Regions from separate parts of the Lactococcus sp. S64 genome, predicted to be linked through region 2. Evidence: riboswitches for the same ligand, from Rfam matches in the RefSeq annotation. Region 2 holds a riboswitch; the other holds the start of a gene.
The links. Region 2 has a riboswitch for FMN ahead of ribD (bifunctional diaminohydroxyphosphoribosylaminopyrimidine deaminase/5-amino-6-(5-phosphoribosylamino)uracil reductase RibD). Riboswitches for the same ligand answer to the same signal wherever they lie in the genome.

Region 1 (9,044 bases), 270 kb from region 2:
GCGCCCTCGCAATAGATAACCTTTGCTTTTGTCCACCAGAAAGTGAAACGCCACGCTCGCCAACCAAAGTATCATAACCTTCAGGAAAAGCAATAATATCACCATGAATTCCAGCTGCTTTAGCTGCAATTTCAACTTCTTCTTGACTCGCTGACATCTTAGCAAAGCGAATATTATCTCTGACAGACATCGAAAATAGAAAATGTTCTTGCGGAACATAACCAATCGCTGGCAAATATTCATCTAATTGATAATCCATAATATCATGGTCAGCAAAAGTAATATGTCCTTTGTAATGGTCAAACTCTCTCATTAAAAGTTTAATAATCGTTGATTTTCCTGCACCTGTTCGTCCGACCAAACCTAAAACATGACCTTCTTTTAAATTAAATTGAACTTTCTCCAGATTGCGCCCTTCATTCTCATTTGGATAAGTAAAACTTTCAATATCAAAAAGGAGTTGACCTTCTTTTGGCATTTTCAAAGTACCTTCAGAAATTTTTGATTCCGCTTTTTGAGCTAATAATTTTTCTACTCGACTGTATGAAGCTCTTCCACGTTCAATAACATTAAAAAGAACACCAATAGCAAACATCGGCCAGACCAAATTTCCGATATAAGTCATAAAAGCAACTAACTGACCAATCGTTAAAACGTGGTGAACAACATAGTAGCCCCCTAAAAGAATGGTTAAAGTATAAGATAAACCAACAATTAAAGTGATTAAAGGATCGTACATTGAGTCAATCCAATTGACCCTAATAAAGGCTTTATCAATATTATCTAACTTAACTTGGAAATCAGCCATATCTTGTTCTTCTTCACCAAAAGATTTGATTGCTTTCATTCCTGTAATCGATTCTTGGACTTTATCATTCATTTCAGAGAAGGTTTCTTGGGCATGTTCAAAACTTACATGAATTTTATCCCCTAAAACTTTAGATACTAGCGCGAGTAAAGGCAAAGGAAGGACAGCAATAATTGTCAAACGCCAGTCGATAAATAAGAGCATAGCAATGATTGTCATCCCGCCCGTCATTAAAGAATCTGCCCAAGTCAAAACACCAAGTCCAGCAACACTCTGTATCGCTTGTAGGTCATTTGTCGCATGAGCCATCAAATCGCCAGTCCGATTTCTCTGATAAAAAAGGGTATCCATTCTTAAAAAATGCCTAAAAAGCCGACTACGGATTATTTTTTCCAGTTTAAAGGCTTCACCCCAAATATTTGTAGACCAAAGAAAACGAAAGCCATATTCAACGAGTGCAGTGATCAATAAAATACCAGAAAAACTCAAAATTAAGGGTAAAGTCAGGTTACGCTTAACAATATGGTCAATAATTTTTCCGATAATTAAAGGCGGGATCAAGTGAGTTAAAGAAACAATAAAAAGGGCTAATAGACCAACGCCATAACCTTTTCTCTCTGCCTTAAAAAACCACCATAAATCTTTAAAAATTTTCATACAGTCTATTCCATTTTATTTTATAATATTCTAAATATTAGTATACCATAAAGAAAGCGTTTAAAACAGACTATATGAAGTGAGATTCCCACTTATTTACTATTTAAATAAAAAAAGAAACTTCAAATCAATGAAATTTCTTTTTTTATTAAGCATTATAAAATTTTACGACTTTGTTTTTCTTGAACACTGCAACAATCAAACCAAATACCAGAGCAAAGATGATGTACTGCAAAGCATTAAAAGGTAAAACTACTGTTAAAAGATAAGTTGGATTCAAAGTAACTGATAGAGAACCCATATTAAAAAGATGAGTTGCTCCAACAAAAATCTTATCAACATCGAAGCCAGCAGCTAAACGATAGAGAGGGAGTGCGTAGAAAACATTCAATACCATCATCACAAGAACTGATGCGATGGCTGCTAAAACCACACCAACTGTATAGTTTTTGATTGAGAATTTTTTCTTTGTAAAGAACCAAACAATTGCCATGAAGATTCCCAAAGCAATGAAGTTCATCGGCACACCAATCCAAGTTGATGGCCCTTGATTAAATAGGAGATACCATAAGATAGAGCGAATAAAGAGGATAATAAATCCATCACCCAATCCCAAAGTAAAGACTCCAATAAGTACTGGAATGATCGAGAGTTCAACTTTCATAAAATCAATTCCAGGCAATAGCGGAAACTGCAAAATCGGCAATAATAAGATTGTTGATAATGCAGCAAGCATGGCAATTAATACCATCCGACGTGTTTTAGACATAAAAAAACCTCCAAATATGAGAAAATAATTCTTCAAATTTCGAGGAAGTTGATAGACATTTTTGGTTTGGCTAAAAACAGTAATCCAACCGAAGTTGATTACACTACAAAAATTGTTCATCTTCTTCCATCCAGACTTTACTGTCGCTAGCAGATTCTCACTGCTTCAATCGCCGTAGCGAATCGCGGAGTCATAAGGTCAAAGCCCTATTTACCGCCGGTCCCGAATTACACGGTGCCCTGAAGATATTTTTATTATAGCACAAAAATAGTTTGCTTATCAAGAATAAGATTTGCTTAAGAAATAAAAAAACAACTCTTTATCAGAATTGTCTTTTATAATAATCACTTAATTTCCTTGGGCTGCATTAATCAATTGAGAAACTTCTTTTTTACTCAAACGACGAAATTGTCCTGTTGGAAGTCCATCCAATGTAAGAGTTCCATATTGAATACGACTCAATTTTTGTACTGGAAGTCCTGCAGCCGCAAACATTTTTTTAACTTGATGATTTTGTCCTTCATGGATAGTTAAACTAACAATCGAATGATTTTTTGTTTTCTCTTGTTTGATAATCTCATAACGGGCGGGACTAACTTTTTTACCTTCAATAGTCATACCTAAAGTTAAAGGACGCAAGTTTTCTTTGTTCGCTTGACCTTCTACCTTAGCAACATAGACCTTATCAACGCCATGACGTGGGTGAGTCATCATATTCGTAAACTCACCGTCGTTTGTAAGCAAAAGCAAACCGCTTGTGTCCCAGTCCAAACGTCCCACAGGGTAAATCCGTTCTTTAACTTGAGGCATTAAATCCATTACCGTTTGACGTCCTTTGTCATCGCTAACTGAAGAAATATAGCCTCTTGGTTTATTTAGAAGATAATAAACGGGTTCTTCGTTATAAACTGCTACTCCATTAACTTCAACGATATCTCCAGTTGAAACTTGATAACCCAAGTTTGTCATTGGAACATTATTTACCGTTACTTTTCCCGCTAAAATTAGTTCTTCTGCTTTACGTCTGCTTGCCACACCTGCATGGGCCAAATATTTATTGATTCTCATTTTCTTCACTTTCGTTAAATAAGGTTTGTTCTTCTGCGATAAATCTTGACTCATCTATTTCAGGTAATTCATCTAAATGATTAATCCCAATATAGTCTAAGAAAAATTCAGTTGTTGCATAAAGACTTGGACGTCCTGGTGCTTCAACTTGCCCGACCTTTTCAACCAAATCAAAAGCACGAAGTGTTGAGAGAACACCTGAGGAATTCACTCCGCGGAGCTGATCGATTTCGAGTCGAGTTAAAGGTTGCTTATAAGCAATAATTGATAAAACTTCAAGAGCTGATTTTGACAAGGATTGATTAAGAGGAGTTTTGGCATAGTTTTTAAGAATTTCTGCAAACTCTTCTTTTGTAGCCATACGATATTTACCTGCAGTTTCAATAATCGTTAAAGCAGATTCTTCATCAGAATGATATTTTTCTTTTAAGTAATCAATTTGTTGCTGACAAGCTTGTTTAGACATTTCTGTCAATGCTGACAATTCTGCCAAAGTTAAACCAGCTTCGCCAGATACAAAAAGTAAGAGTTCACAACTTGCTGTCTTATTCACTAGTTTCTTTTCTTTCTAAAATAATTTCTCCAAAAAGCTCTCCTTGAGAAAAAGAAATCTGTTGATTTTTGATTAATTCTAAAAGAGCCATAAAAGTGGTGACGAGTTCATCTTTATTAGTAGAGCTAGAAAATAAATCTGAAAATTTACATATTTTTTGTTCTGTAAATCTAGTACTTAACTCTAAAATCTTATCAGCGATTGTAAATTTCTCAGCTGCTATTTTTGTATTTTCGTCTTGAAAATGTTGTCTTTTCAACTCAAGAATTTTAGTAAAAGCTAGAAATAAATCTAAAGCAGATTTATCCTGCAAAAGTACAGTTTCATCAGTGATAATTTCTGTCTTAGCTTTTGAATAAAAGTGACTACGTTCCTGATGAAGTTCATCTAAATCTTGTGACAACATTTTATATTTCCGATATTCATCAATTTGAGCCAATAAATCATACTCAAGTTGTTCTGTATCTTCAATAAAAGTTTCGGTAACTGTCGGTAAAAGTCTTCTTGATTTAATTAACATCAGTTGACTTGCCATTAACATGTACTCTCCAGCTACTTCCAATTCAAGTTCTTTCATGGTTTGAATATAGATAAGATATTGCTCAATAACTGGTACCAATGGAACTTCAAAAATATCCATTTCATACTGACTTACCAAATGCAATAAAAGGTCGAGAGGACCCTCGAAGTTTTTAATTTTTATATTGATTTCTTTAATCATAGTTTACATAATAAAAATAGTGTAAATTCCTATCTATAATATTTTTCAAGCGTTGTAATAGTTGTTAAACCAAGTAGAGTTGCCAGTTCATAAATTGACTTCCCTGCTTTAACCTGATGCAAGATATACTGTTCTCTAATTTCTTTGGAAGAATAGTTCGTAAATTTTTTCAATTCAGTATAAAGAAATTGACGAGATTTTGCGAATAATTCATCAGCATTATTAATGGCTTTAACTCTTATGGCAAATTTTTCTCTAATTGGTAAAACTCGTTTTATTCCGGCTTTTTCAATCGTGAGATATTTAAAGTTCCAATTAAAATTTTCCCATTTCAATTTTTGTATCTCAGCAAAATTTAAACCAAATTCTAAAATTAATAAGGCTAAAAATTGTCCTGGACAGGTCAAAGGACCATAGAACTCAGGAAATTCCTTAATCATTGGATGATAACTTTGAGCAGTCTGTGATTTTTTTTGAACGACTTGTTTAATTTTAAAGTACTGGTCAACTTTTTGTCTTTGATACAGGAAAAGCAAATATTGATTTGCACTCGAAATCTTCCTTCGCTGTGCTGCTGGCGAAAGATTACTAATTTGAATTTTGTAAAGTTCTAAGTTTTCTGTTGTGAGTGACTTATCTTCAAAGAAAGCCTGCAAAGAAACTAAATCATAATGGTAATTTGAACGAGTATTCTCTGAAAAATTTCTGCTTGCTAAATACTCGTCAATCTCGTTTGGTAATTTCATAATATTTTGTAAAGTCGTGAGCAAAGGCACTAAAGGCCTTTAATATTTCTTGCCTAACAACAATCCCCATAAATTCCTGTCTTTTGACTACTGGGAGAAATGGCTCCTTAATTAATTTGTGCATCATTTCTTCCAAGGTTACTGATGGTCCAACTGTTTGAACATCTTTATTAACTATTTCCGAAATTGATGTATTATGTAATTTTTCAAAAAAGAAATTCTGTTCCATTTCAAATTCAACGATTTCTGTTAAACCCAAAACACCAACGTATTCTTTTTTTTCATTTAAAACTGGAACTCGTGAATACTTATACTGACTAAGCATCAGTTTTGCATGAGCAATATTATGCTCAGCATAAAGTACAGCAACATTTGAGGCAGGAATCATAAAGGTTTCACTTTGATTCAAGATAAAATCCTCAATCTTTTTATCAATCATGCAAATTACTCCTTAAAGAGCTTTGTAGACTTAGAGTCTGAACTGTAGTTCCGGGATAGGTTCATGTTGCAGATTTCGATAAGAAACTTTGAACTCTTCTCCTTCAATCTCAATTATAGCATACATTTTGATATCATACTTCCCTCTAGGTTGTGCAACTGAACCTGGATTTACATAAAGTATATTATTTATTTTTTGTGCTACTGGTTGATGGATATGTCCAAAAAGTGCAATATCTGCGTTCTTTTCCTCAGCAAAATAAGAATAACGGTCTAATCCTAAACCAACATAAAAAAGATGACCATGTGTAATTAATACCTTTTTTCCTTCAACTTCTTGAGTAAGAAAATCATGATATCCACTATCATAATCACAGTTCCCAGCAACAACAGTTATTCCTTGCCAAATTTCATCAGAACTAGGAAGTTCAGAATCTCCGCAATGAAAGATAGCAGTTGCTTCATTCAAATATTTTGATTTTATGGATTGAACCACATCGCGGTCATAATGTGAATCAGACATTACTACAAACATAAGCATTCCTCTTTTACATAATTATATTTATGTTAATTTATTTAAACTTATTTGTCAAGCCACTCAGGAAGTTCAGCCATTAATTTTCTCAAGGCTTGTCCACGATGAGAGACTTGATTTTTTTCTTTTTCTGATAATTCTGCGGCTGTTCTAAAGGCATCAACCATGAAAATAGGATCATAGCCAAAGCCATTTTCTCCTTTAGGAGCGAGAGCAATATAGCCATCCCAATCTGCTTCTACAACTAAACTCTCACGGCCTGGTTTTGCCGCCACAAGCGTAGTATGAAAATGTGCGCTTCTACGTTCTGGAGTAATTGCCGTTGGAGCCAGTTCGTGCAAAAGTTTTGCGATATTTTTCTCATCAGTAGGATCTGGAGCCGAGAAACGATGCGACCAAATGCCAGGCAAACCACCAAGGACATCAACACAAAGTCCTGAATCATCGCCAATAACTACTTGCCCAGTAATTTCAGCGATTTGTTCTGCTTTTAAACGAGCATTTTCTTCAAAAGTAGTTCCAGTTTCTTCAATTTCAGGAAGTTCTGGATAATCTGTTAAATCTTTGATTTCATAACCGAAATCAGCAAATAATTTCTTAAATTCTTTTGTTTTTCCTGAATTTCTTGTTGCGATAATAAGTGTTTTTTCCATTTATTTTTCCTTATTGAAATTCTCTATTTCAGTATGTTCAATCTGAAGTTTTCCGATGTTTAACCATTTTTCTGCAATTTCTCTAAATGAATTAACGCCCGCAGTAGTATAGAAACGATGCTCTAATGGTTGACGTTCTTGTCCATTTATTGAAAAATAGTTGAGCAGAACAGAGATATCTCGTACAGCTTCTGCTCCAGAATCAATCAAACGCACCTCTTTTCCCATTGTTTCTTGGATTAAGGAACGTAAGAGAGGATAGTGAGTACATCCGAGAATTAAGGTATCTACTTTTCCAATTAGTGGAACAAGACTTTCTGATACAACTTTTCTAGCAATTTCAGATTCCATTTCATTTGATTCAACGATTGAAACAAATTTTGGACATGCTAGGCTATATACTTCTACTGCTGATGATTTACGAGCAATTGTTTTATGATATTCATCTGAACGAATCGAAGCTTGAGTGGCAATTACACCAATTTTGTTTGTTTTTGTTTTTTGAATCGCTGAGCTTGCTCCGGGTAGGATAACACCAATCACCGGTATATCTAGTTTTTCTTTTACAATTTCTAAGGCCATCGCTGTTGCTGTATTACAGGCCATTACAATCATTTTCACATCTTTTGATAGTAAAAAATTAACCATGTCCCAAGTGAACGCAATGATTTGTTCACGACTACGCGGACCATAAGGAGCTCTTCTTGTATCTCCTATGTAGACAATTTCTTCATTTGGGAGTTGTCTAAGGAGTTCGCGAGCAACAGTCAGTCCACCAACACCAGAATCTAAGAGGCCGATTGGTCGATTGTCCATTTTTCTTCTCCTCGTATAATATAATTTATGGGGATTTTTTACCCCAAATTTAAAAACTTTTTAATATTTTTACTTGACTATTGTGACGTTTCCCAGAATAATTATTCTTAGGAATGGACTCAAAAGGAATATGCTATTTCTCCTTGTTGCTCCGTCTTCTTTAGAAGTCTGCGACCCGAGCTGTATCACATCTTCCAACTCACTAGCTGTTTCCACTGCGGTTACTCTGCTCTTAGTAGCGAGCAGGCGGTAAGTAACTGCAGTGATAGGTATTCTAATAAGCGAGGATGAAGGGATACAGAATTCTGGGGAATCTCTCAGTAGTCAAGTATATTTTCCTAATCAAATGAAAGGAGGTCCTTCCAAATGAAATGTTTTGTCGGTTTAGACGTTAGCTCAACCAAATTAGATGTTTGTATCATGACGAACGATACTGAACTTGGTGTTCTATTTTCTGCTTCACTTGCCAATGATTTGAATGGTGCTTCTGAAATCAAGAAACAAATCCTTGAGATTAATGAACACTATGGTTTCAACAGAATTGTGATTGGGATGGAAGCGACATCTTTATATAGTTTTCATCCTGCCATGTTTTTTAATGACGACTCTGATTTAAAGAAACTCAATACGGAGGTCATGATTGAACAACCCAACAAAATCAAGAAATATCGTGAAGCTTTTGAAGAAAACAAGAATGATACCATCGATGCGTTCTATATCGCTGATTATTTCCGAATTGAGCGCTTTACTCGTTCATATCTCAAAGAAGAGAAGTATCTCGCCCTTCAGCACCTCACAAGAACACGCCTCCAGCTCGTGGAGCAACTCGTTCAGACCAAACAACACTTCATCGAAAATATCTATTACAAGTGCAATACACTCTCAGTAGAATTAAAGAATGAAGCCCTTAATACCTCCCTTTGGTCCGCCACTATCATGACCCTAATGACCGAGGACTATACTTTAGATGAACTCGCCGAAACTCCACTTGAGGAATTCGTTGAACTTATTCAAAAATTAGGACGTGGTCGATTCAAAGCTCCTGATAAACTTGCCAAAGCGATTAAAGCTGCCATTAGAGGGAGTTATCGTTTATCGCTTGTACAACAAGATTCCGTCAATATTGTCCTTAGCCTCTTAGCTCGTGAAATACGAAGCCTTGAGAAGATGATTAAAGAGATTGATCAAGCCATTGAAGACATGGTAGAAATCCTGCCAGAATATCAATGCTTGACGAGTGTCCCAGGAATTGGTAAAGTGTTCGCCGCTGGAATTATCGC
Region 2 (9,044 bases):
GTGACGATTATGGAGGAAGAAAAATGACAGCAATTTGGAAAGAAAAAAGTTTTAATCAACTTACATTAGATGAAATGTATCAAATTTTAAGCCTGCGTACTGCTGTCTTTGTTGTGGAGCAAAACTGCCCTTATCAAGAGCTTGATGGCAAAGACCAAGTAGCCAAACACCTCTGGTTAGAAAATGAAAATGGTCAACTGATGGCCCTTTGTCGCCTACTTCCCAAAGGGATTTCATTTGCAGAGGCTTCAATTGGGCGTGTCCTTGTCAATCCTGAATTTCGTGGACAAAATTTGGGAAGAGGACTCATTGAAAAAGCCTTAGAAGTCCTTAAAGAAGATGGGGAAGAAGCAGTAACAATTGAAGCGCAATATTATTTGCGTGATTTTTATGCTTCATTTGGTTTTGTTGAAAATTCTGAACCCTTTTACGAAGATGATATTAAACATGTCAATATGATTTTGAAATTCTAAGATGAAATAATTTACTGACAGCTTTGTCAGTAATTTTTTCACTTCAAATTAAGCTGTCAGTAGATTTTAAAGAGATAAACAATCTTATCAATTTTGACCAATAAATAATTTGTAAGTTTTTTTCGTTTTGATTTTGTGGTAGAATAGAAAAAGTGATTTTGTATTGTAGAATGCCAAAAGCAGAGAACTGTCAGTAAAAATCAAAGATTTATTTATAAATTAGCAAATAATTAATTAAAAAAGTAAACAAATTTTCTAAAAAGAAAGTTAAAATATGTCAAACATTCAAACCTTACCATTAGAAGATATAATGGGTGACCGATTTGGTCGATATTCAAAATATATCATTCAGGAGCGGGCCCTTCCCGATATCCGTGATGGTTTAAAACCGGTACAACGCCGTATTCTTTATTCAATGAATAAAGACGGAAACACATTTGATAAGTCTTATCGTAAATCAGCGAAATCAGTCGGAAATGTCATGGGTAATTTCCACCCACATGGAGATAGCTCAATTTATGAAGCAATGATTCGGATGAGTCAAGACTGGAAGATGGGCGAACCTTTAATCGAAATGCATGGTAATAATGGTTCAATGGATGGTGACCCACCAGCCGCTATGCGTTATACTGAAGCCCGTCTTTCAGAAATTTCAGGCTATCTTTTAGCAGATATTGAGAAAGATACAGTAAGTCAAGCTTGGAACTTTGATGATACTGAGAAAGAACCAACAGTTTTACCAGCAGCTTTCCCAAATCTTTTAGTCAATGGCTCAACCGGGATTTCAGCTGGTTATGCGACAGATATTCCACCTCACAATTTGGGGGAAGTCATTGATGCAACCATTCATATGATTGACCATCCTAAAGCTGATGTAGAAAAAATCATGGAATTCTTACCAGGACCAGATTTTCCTACTGGTGGGATTATCCAAGGAAAAGGCGAAATCAGAAAAGCTTACGAAAAAGGAAAAGGGCGCATCGTTGTTCGTTCAAAAGTCGATATTGAACCAATGAAAGGCGGTCGTGAGCAACTTATTGTTACTGAAATTCCTTTTGAGCTCAATAAAGCAAACTTAGTCAAAAAAATTGATGATGTTCGTGTCAATGCTAAAGTGCCCGGAATTGCAGAAGTCAGAGATGAGTCAGACCGTGAAGGGCTTCGGATTGCAATTGAATTAAAGAAAGAAGCTGATAGCCAGCTTGTTTTGAATTACTTGTTTAAAAATACTGATTTACAAGTGAATTATAACTTCAACATGGTTGCAATTGATAATATGACTCCTGTTCAAACCGGTGTATTACAAATGCTCCGTTCTTATGTCAAACACCGTGAAGATGTTATCGTTAAACGTTCACAATTTGATTTAAATAAAGCAGAAAAAAGACTTCATATTGTTGAAGGGTTGATTCGCATGGTTTCTATTTTAGATGAAGTGGTCGCAACGATTCGTGCTTCAGAAAATAAAGCAGATGCCAAAGAAAATATCAAAGTTTCATTTGGATTTACCGAAGAGCAAGCCGAAGCCATTGTCACTTTACAACTTTATCGTTTGACCAACACCGATATTGTCACTCTACAAAATGAACAAGCTGAATTAGAGCAAAAAATTCTCGAACTTAAAGCGATTATTAACGATGAACGTACCTTGTTTAATTTAATGAAACGCGAACTTCGTGAAGTTAAGAAAAAATTTGCCAAACCACGCCGTAGCGAATTACAAGATGAAGTTCAAACCATTGAAATTGAAGCGAGCGAATTGATTGTGGCAGAGGATACTGTAGTTTCAGTAACTCGTTCAGGTTACATCAAACGTACTTCACCACGTTCATTTGCTTCCTCAGCACTTGAAGAAATTGGTAAACGTGATGATGACGAGCTCCTTTATTATGCCAATGCTAAAACAACTCAACATCTCTTACTTTTCACAAATCTTGGCAATGTCATTTATCGCCCAATCCATGAACTTTCTGATATCCGTTGGAAAGATATTGGTGAGCATCTATCTCAAAGTCTCTCTAATTTCTCAGCTGATGAGAAAGTAATTTTTGTTCAGATTGTGGATGAATTTGCTGGTGAAAATCTAGTTGTTGTCACAAGAAATGGACAAATAAAACAAATTGAACGTGAAAGTTTCTCCCCTTGGCGGACCTATCGTTCAAAATCTACTCCATGTGCTAAACTTAAAGGAGAAGATGATGAAATTGTTCTAATCACTCCAGTTCAATTTGCAGACCTCATGCTTATTTCTGAAAATGGTTATGCCCTTCGCTTTAATCTTGATGACGTTCCAGTTTTGGGTGCTAGAGCTGCAGGAGTCAAGGCCATGAATCTCAAAAATGGCGATAAAATTAAGTCCGCCTTCTTTGTTAACTCAAATAGTTGGTACCTTTTGACTCAACGGGCATTTATCAAACGTGTTAAGACGGATGATATTCCGGCCACCTCACGTGCTAATCGTGGCCTTCAAGTACTACGAACATTGAAGACAAATAATCATACCGTCTTTGCAGCCGGCTTAATCAATTCAACTGCTGATTTATCAGCATTGACCGAAGAATTAGATTTGTTCAGTCAAGCTAAAGCACCAGCGACAAAAGAAACTGATGAACAAGTATTAGAAGTTATCAGTGAGACTGGCAAGAAATACGATATCAATTTGTGCGATTTATCATTATCAGATCGAACAAGCAATGGACATCCAATTGCTGATGATCTTGAAAAAATTGCAAGCGTAAAAATAAAATAAAAAAAATCAGCTTTGGCTGATTTTTTTTATTGTCTTCGACCAATAATATAACGAAAGAGTGCCGCATAAAGTAGCCAAAGAATAATACAAGCTCCAATAATCCAAACCCAAGCATCTTTTTGGTTAGTAAGTGGAAGTGGTACATTCATTCCAAAAAAACCGGTGATGACTGCTAATCCTGCCAAAAGTACAGAAACAATTGTCAAAGTTGTCATATTATCATTCAAATTATTATTAAGGACATTATTATAAGTTCCTGCTAATTGTTCAAGAATTTGAGCATTAAGGTGTGTCATACTGGCAAGCTGTTGTGCTTCGATAATTGCATCTTCAAGCTGCTCTTTTTCAGTTTCATTGAACTGTCTGTAAATACTTTTTGTTTTAAGTTGTTCAAGTAGTAGAGTATTTTGGTTGGCACTAGATACAATATACAGCATTCCCGTTTCAATATCAGAAAGGGCCAACAAATTTTTCTTTGTTGTTTTTTCACGCAACTTTTGATTAATTTCTTCTTTTGATTTATCAATTTGTTCTAAGTAAGGAAAGAAAGCCTCTGAAATCAAAAATAAACTGATGAAAAGAAGATGATAAACTGTTTCTGGTTCATTTTGAAAACAATATTTTTTAATTTGATTAATTAAATATTCATTTTCTGGATGATAAAGAGTAATTAATCGATTTTTTTGTGCTACAAAAGTAATGGGAACCGTCTTATAATGAACTTCTGAATTGAGTAAATCCAGACTATTGAAAATCAGTACAAAGTCTTGACTATCAGGGATGAACTCCGTGTGAGGACGTTCATTTTTATCTTCGGCATATTGAAGCGTTTCTAAGTCAATACCATAAGTAGCAAGTTCAGAAGTATTTCTAAGGTCTTCGACATTAAAAGAAAGCCAAGTGAGTTGAGGGTTTATTTTTATTTCTTGCATGATAAGATATCCTATGTTCTAATAGAGCCATTTTAGCAAAATTGTAATTTTTGAGCAAATAAATAGGCGAAAACTATTAATAACTAACTTGAGAAATTGCTATTTTAAAGAATACGTTTTTATTTCTTGACAATCTTTAAATTTAAATGCTATACTTTAGCTACAATTGAATAAATCTTCAGGGCAGGGTGTAATTCCCTACCGGCGGTATAGCCCGCGAGCTGCTTGCAGCATGATTCGGTGAAACTCCGAGGCCGACAGTATAGTCTGGATGAAAGAAGATAATAAAACCATAATACTCTAGTCAGTATTATGTCTATTTAGCCTAAAACTCTGGAGTGAATTTATATAATTCACTCCATTTTTGGTTTTTTGAGCTGCATTTTTGCTCGAAAAAAATAGAAAATTTATCAAAAGACCCTGAAATTTTATTTTAGGGTCTTATTTTTTATTAGAAAGGATGAATAGATGAAAAAAGACGAATACTACATGGATTTAGCAATTGTACTTGCAAAAAAAGGAGGTGGTAATGTCAACCCTAACCCTCAAGTAGGAGCCCTTATTGTCAAAGAAGGGATAATTATTGGTCAAGGTTATCATGAAAAATATGGGGAAGCTCATGCGGAAATCAATGCTTTTAAGGATTGTAACGAATCTCCCGAAGGAGCCACGCTTTATGTGACCTTAGAGCCTTGTGCGCATCAGGGAAAACAACCCCCTTGTTTTGAAGCGATTATAAAAAATAGAATTAAGCGTGTTGTTATCGGGCATTTAGACCCCAATCCCTTGGTTTCAGGAAAAGGAATTAAAGCAATGAAAAAAGCTGGAATTGAAGTTTCTATCAATGTCTTAGAAAAAGAATGTGAAGAATTAAATAAAATTTTCTTTTATTATGTTAGTCAAGGGCTTCCTTATGTCATGATGAAGTATGCAATGACTTTAGACGGAAAAATTGCGACATCAGCAGGTCAATCAAAATGGATTACAGGTGAAATTGCAAGACAGAAAGTACATCAAGACCGTTCACGTTTTATGGCAATTATGATTGGTGTTGAAACGCTTATTTTAGATGATCCACAACTCTCTGTCAGGTTGGAAAATGGAAAAAATCCGATAAGAATCATTTGTGATACTCATTTAAGAAGTCCTTTAGCTTCCAAGATTGTTTCCACAGCTACTGAAATTCCAACGATTATTGCTACAGCTGAGTCTGACCCCAAAAAACAAGCTTCTTTTCTTAAAGCGGGTTGTGAAATTATTTTAGTTTCTTGCCTAGAAGGAAGATTGAATTTGAAAGAATTGACCAAAAAGTTAGGAGAAAAAGGGATTGACAGTATCATCTTGGAAGGTGGAGGGACATTAAATGCTTCGGCATTAAAAGCAGGGATAGTCCAAAAAGTTCAAACTTACATTGCCCCTAAAATATTTGGTGGAAAAGAAGCACCAAGTCCAGTTGAAGGACATGGAATTGAGCACCCCAATCAAGCCTATCTCCTAGAAGGGGCTCAAATAACCTATCTAGGAGAAGATATTTTATTAGAAAGTGAGCTTCTTTAATGTTTACAGGAATAATTGAAGAAATAGGGAAAGTGAGTCGCCTGCAAAAAAGAGAAAAATCCTTCAAAATTAGTATCCGTGCTTCCTTGATTTTAGAGGATATGAAACTTGGAGATTCTATTTCAACAAATGGTTTATGCCTGACCATTTCTGAATTTAATCAAAAAGAATTTACGGCTGATATTATGCCTGAAAGTCTAAATCGTTCAAATTTTGGGACCTTAAATGTGGGTGCCAAAGTTAACTTAGAACGAGCGATGTCATTAAATGGCCGATTTGGTGGGCATATTGTGTCAGGGCATATTGATGGAGTTGGCCAGATTTTAGAAGTAAAAAAAGAAGAAAATGCCATCTGGTTTGAAATCAAAACGAGCTTAAATTTAATGAGATATATCGTCGAAAAAGGCTCAATTACGATTGATGGGATTAGTCTTACAGTTGCTCAGGTTAAGTCGAAATCTTTTAGTGTTTCCATTATTCCACATACGCTCAAAGAGACGATTATTGCAGATAAAAAAGTGGGTGATACTGTTAATTTAGAAAATGATATTTTGGGGAAATATATAGAAAAATTATGGGGCGATAGTAGTTCTTCGATGAAAGAATCTTCAGTAACTAAAGAAAAACTATTTAACAACGGATTTTTATAGGAGATAAAATGTTCCAATATAATAAAGTAGAAGAAGCACTTGCTGCACTTAAAGCAGGGGAAATGATTATTGTTAGTGACAATGAAAATAGAGAAAATGAGGGCGACCTTATCTGTGCGGCCGAATTTATCAGCCCAGAAATAATTAATTTTATGGCAAGTGAGGCCAAAGGTTTGATCTGCGCACCACTCAGTGAAACTTATGCTAAGAATTTACAATTAGAAGCAATGGTAGAGAAAAATACAGATAATCATGGAACAGCTTTTACAGTTTCGGTTGATCATATTGAAACTAGCACAGGAATTTCGGCTTTTGAACGGGCCTTAACCATAAAAAAACTTGTTGATGCCGAGAGTTTACCAAGTGATTTTCGTAGACCAGGTCATGTATTTCCACTTATTGCCAAGAAAAATGGCCTTTTAGAGCGAAATGGTCATACTGAGGCTACGGTTGACTTGTTGCGTCTGGCTGGTTTAAAAGAAGTAGGTGTCTGCGTTGAAATAATGGACGAAGATGGAACAATGATGCATAAGGTGAAACTGAAGGAAAAAGCGCAAGAGTGGGGCTTGAAATATATCACAATTAAAGCTATTCAAGAGTATCTTAAGCAAAATGAACTGCAAGTAGAACAGGTGACTAGAGCTAAACTACCGACGAAATATGGTATGTTTGATATTTTAGGATTTGTCAATAAAATAAATGGTGAGCACCATGTTGCTTTAGTTAAAGGAGATATTGGTGACGGTCAAGCTATTCTTTGCCGCGTTCACTCAGAATGCTTAACTGGTGATGCTTTTGGTTCTTTGAAATGTGACTGCGGTGGACAATTAGAAGAGGCATTAAAAAAAATAAATGATGAGGGGCGTGGCGTGCTTTTATATCTTCGACAAGAAGGACGTGGAATTGGTTTGATTAATAAACTTCGTGCCTACTCACTTCAAGATGAAGGACTTGATACGGTTGAAGCTAATTTAGCTTTGGGGTTTGAAGAAGATGAGCGAGAATATTCTATTGGAGCACAAATTTTAAAAATAATTGGGGTGAAATCATTGAAATTAATGACTAATAATCCGCAAAAGATTAATGATTTTCAAAAATATGGTCTAGTAGTTGAAGAAAGAGTAGCTCTCCAAATCAAAGATAACCCCTTTGACCGTGATTATTTAAAAGTAAAACAAAATAAAATGGGACATTTGTTTGACTAAAGTAAAATAGAAAGTAAGGATAGAAATATGACAATTATTGAAGGAAATTTAAGAACAGAGAATGCAAAATATGGGATTGTAGTTGCTCGATTTAATGAATTTATCAATGCAAAACTTTTGTCAGGAGCATTAGATGCACTCAAAAGACATGGAGTCCAGGAAGAAGAAATTGATATAGCATGGGTTCCAGGTGCATTTGAAATTCCCATTATTGCCCAAAAAATGGCGACTTCCAATAAATATGAAGCAATTATATGTTTAGGGACTGTCATCAGAGGCTCAACTTCTCATTATGATTTTGTTTGTAATGAAGTTTCTAAGGGGATTGCTCATGTTTCCTTAAACTCTAATATTCCGGTCATGTTTGGTGTACTAACAACTGAAAATATAGAACAAGCCATTGAGCGTGCGGGCACAAAAGCTGGAAATAAAGGTTTTGAAGTAGCGGTTGGAGCAATTGAAATGGTTGATTTAATGAGAAAGATTGGCTAATTTATCTATAAGTGCATTTATTTAAATGCGCTTTTTATTTTGAAATAGGATAAAAACTGTTCTAGCGAGCTATCAGATTGCGAAATATGCTATAATTAAAGCATGAAAAAACTACTGTCACTTGTTATTATCGTTGTCGGAATTGTTGCTGACCAAAATTTTAAAAATTGGATTGTTGCTAATATTCAGCTTGGAGATACAGAAAAAATTTGGCCTAATGTTATTAGTTTAACTTATATCAAAAATGATGGAGCAGCTTGGTCTTCATTTTCAGGTCAACAATGGTTTTTCCTTGTCTTAACACCGATCGTCTTAGTTGTTGCCCTTTGGTTTTTATGGAAAAAAATGGCACAAAACTGGTATTTTATTGGATTAACTTTAATTATTGCGGGTGCTTTGGGAAATTTTATTGACCGAATTCGTCAAGGATTTGTTGTTGATATGTTCCAAACTGAATTTATTAATTTTCCAATTTTTAATATTGCTGATATCTTATTATCTGTTGGTTTTGTTCTTCTTTTCATTGCAATTTTGACAGACAAAGAAACAAAATAAATTGATTAAAAAATCACTGACAGAAAGTTTTATTTAACATTTATAAAAAGGAAAACACACTTGCCTATCATAAAAATTAACGAAGAAAACAAAGGCTTACGTCTTGACAAGGCGCTTGCCAATCAAACAGAATATTCACGAAGTTTACTGACAGAACTTATCAAAAATGATAAAGTGTTTGTTAACAGTGAAGCCAAAAAAGCAAAGTATAAAGTAAAAGTAGGGGACAGGATTGAATTTGAAGTTCCGGAAGCGGAAGTTCTTGATATTGTTGCTGAAGATTTGCCACTAGAAATCATTTATGAAGATTCAGATGTTGCAGTAGTAAATAAACCTCAAGGAATGGTAGTTCATCCTGCAGCCGGTCATGCTTCAGGGACATTGGTTAATGCAATCATCTATCATATCAAAGATCTTTCAAGCATTAATGG

Region 1: it holds a riboswitch for FMN, as region 2 does, so the genes downstream of both, IAE51_RS01690 (ECF transporter S component) here and ribD (bifunctional diaminohydroxyphosphoribosylaminopyrimidine deaminase/5-amino-6-(5-phosphoribosylamino)uracil reductase RibD) in region 2, are expected to answer to the same signal.

What each region holds. Positions count from the first base shown of each region.
Region 1 is NZ_JACVUQ010000001.1:359,074-368,117, forward strand. Features, by position in the region: gene IAE51_RS01685 (ABC transporter ATP-binding protein) at 1-1,465, opposite strand, end outside; gene IAE51_RS01690 (ECF transporter S component) at 1,614-2,234, opposite strand; FMN riboswitch at 2,349-2,485, opposite strand; gene IAE51_RS01695 (pseudouridine synthase) at 2,583-3,302, opposite strand; gene scpB (SMC-Scp complex subunit ScpB) at 3,289-3,855, opposite strand; gene IAE51_RS01705 (segregation/condensation protein A) at 3,848-4,576, opposite strand; gene xerD (site-specific tyrosine recombinase XerD) at 4,606-5,322, opposite strand; gene cbpB (cyclic-di-AMP-binding protein CbpB) at 5,300-5,761, opposite strand; gene IAE51_RS01720 (metallophosphoesterase) at 5,792-6,295, opposite strand; gene IAE51_RS01725 (nucleoside-triphosphate diphosphatase) at 6,343-6,948, opposite strand; gene racE (glutamate racemase) at 6,949-7,764, opposite strand; gene IAE51_RS01735 (IS110 family transposase) at 8,131-9,044, shown strand, end outside.
Region 2 is NZ_JACVUQ010000001.1:92,909-101,952, forward strand. Features, by position in the region: gene IAE51_RS00435 (PolC-type DNA polymerase III) at 1-27, shown strand, start outside; gene IAE51_RS00440 (GNAT family N-acetyltransferase) at 24-473, shown strand; gene parC (DNA topoisomerase IV subunit A) at 748-3,222, shown strand; gene IAE51_RS00450 (magnesium transporter CorA family protein) at 3,249-4,154, opposite strand; FMN riboswitch at 4,325-4,441, shown strand; gene ribD (bifunctional diaminohydroxyphosphoribosylaminopyrimidine deaminase/5-amino-6-(5-phosphoribosylamino)uracil reductase RibD) at 4,623-5,711, shown strand; gene IAE51_RS00460 (riboflavin synthase) at 5,711-6,361, shown strand; gene ribA (GTP cyclohydrolase II) at 6,370-7,566, shown strand; gene ribE (6,7-dimethyl-8-ribityllumazine synthase) at 7,594-8,058, shown strand; gene lspA (signal peptidase II) at 8,161-8,613, shown strand; gene IAE51_RS00480 (RluA family pseudouridine synthase) at 8,674-9,044, shown strand, end outside.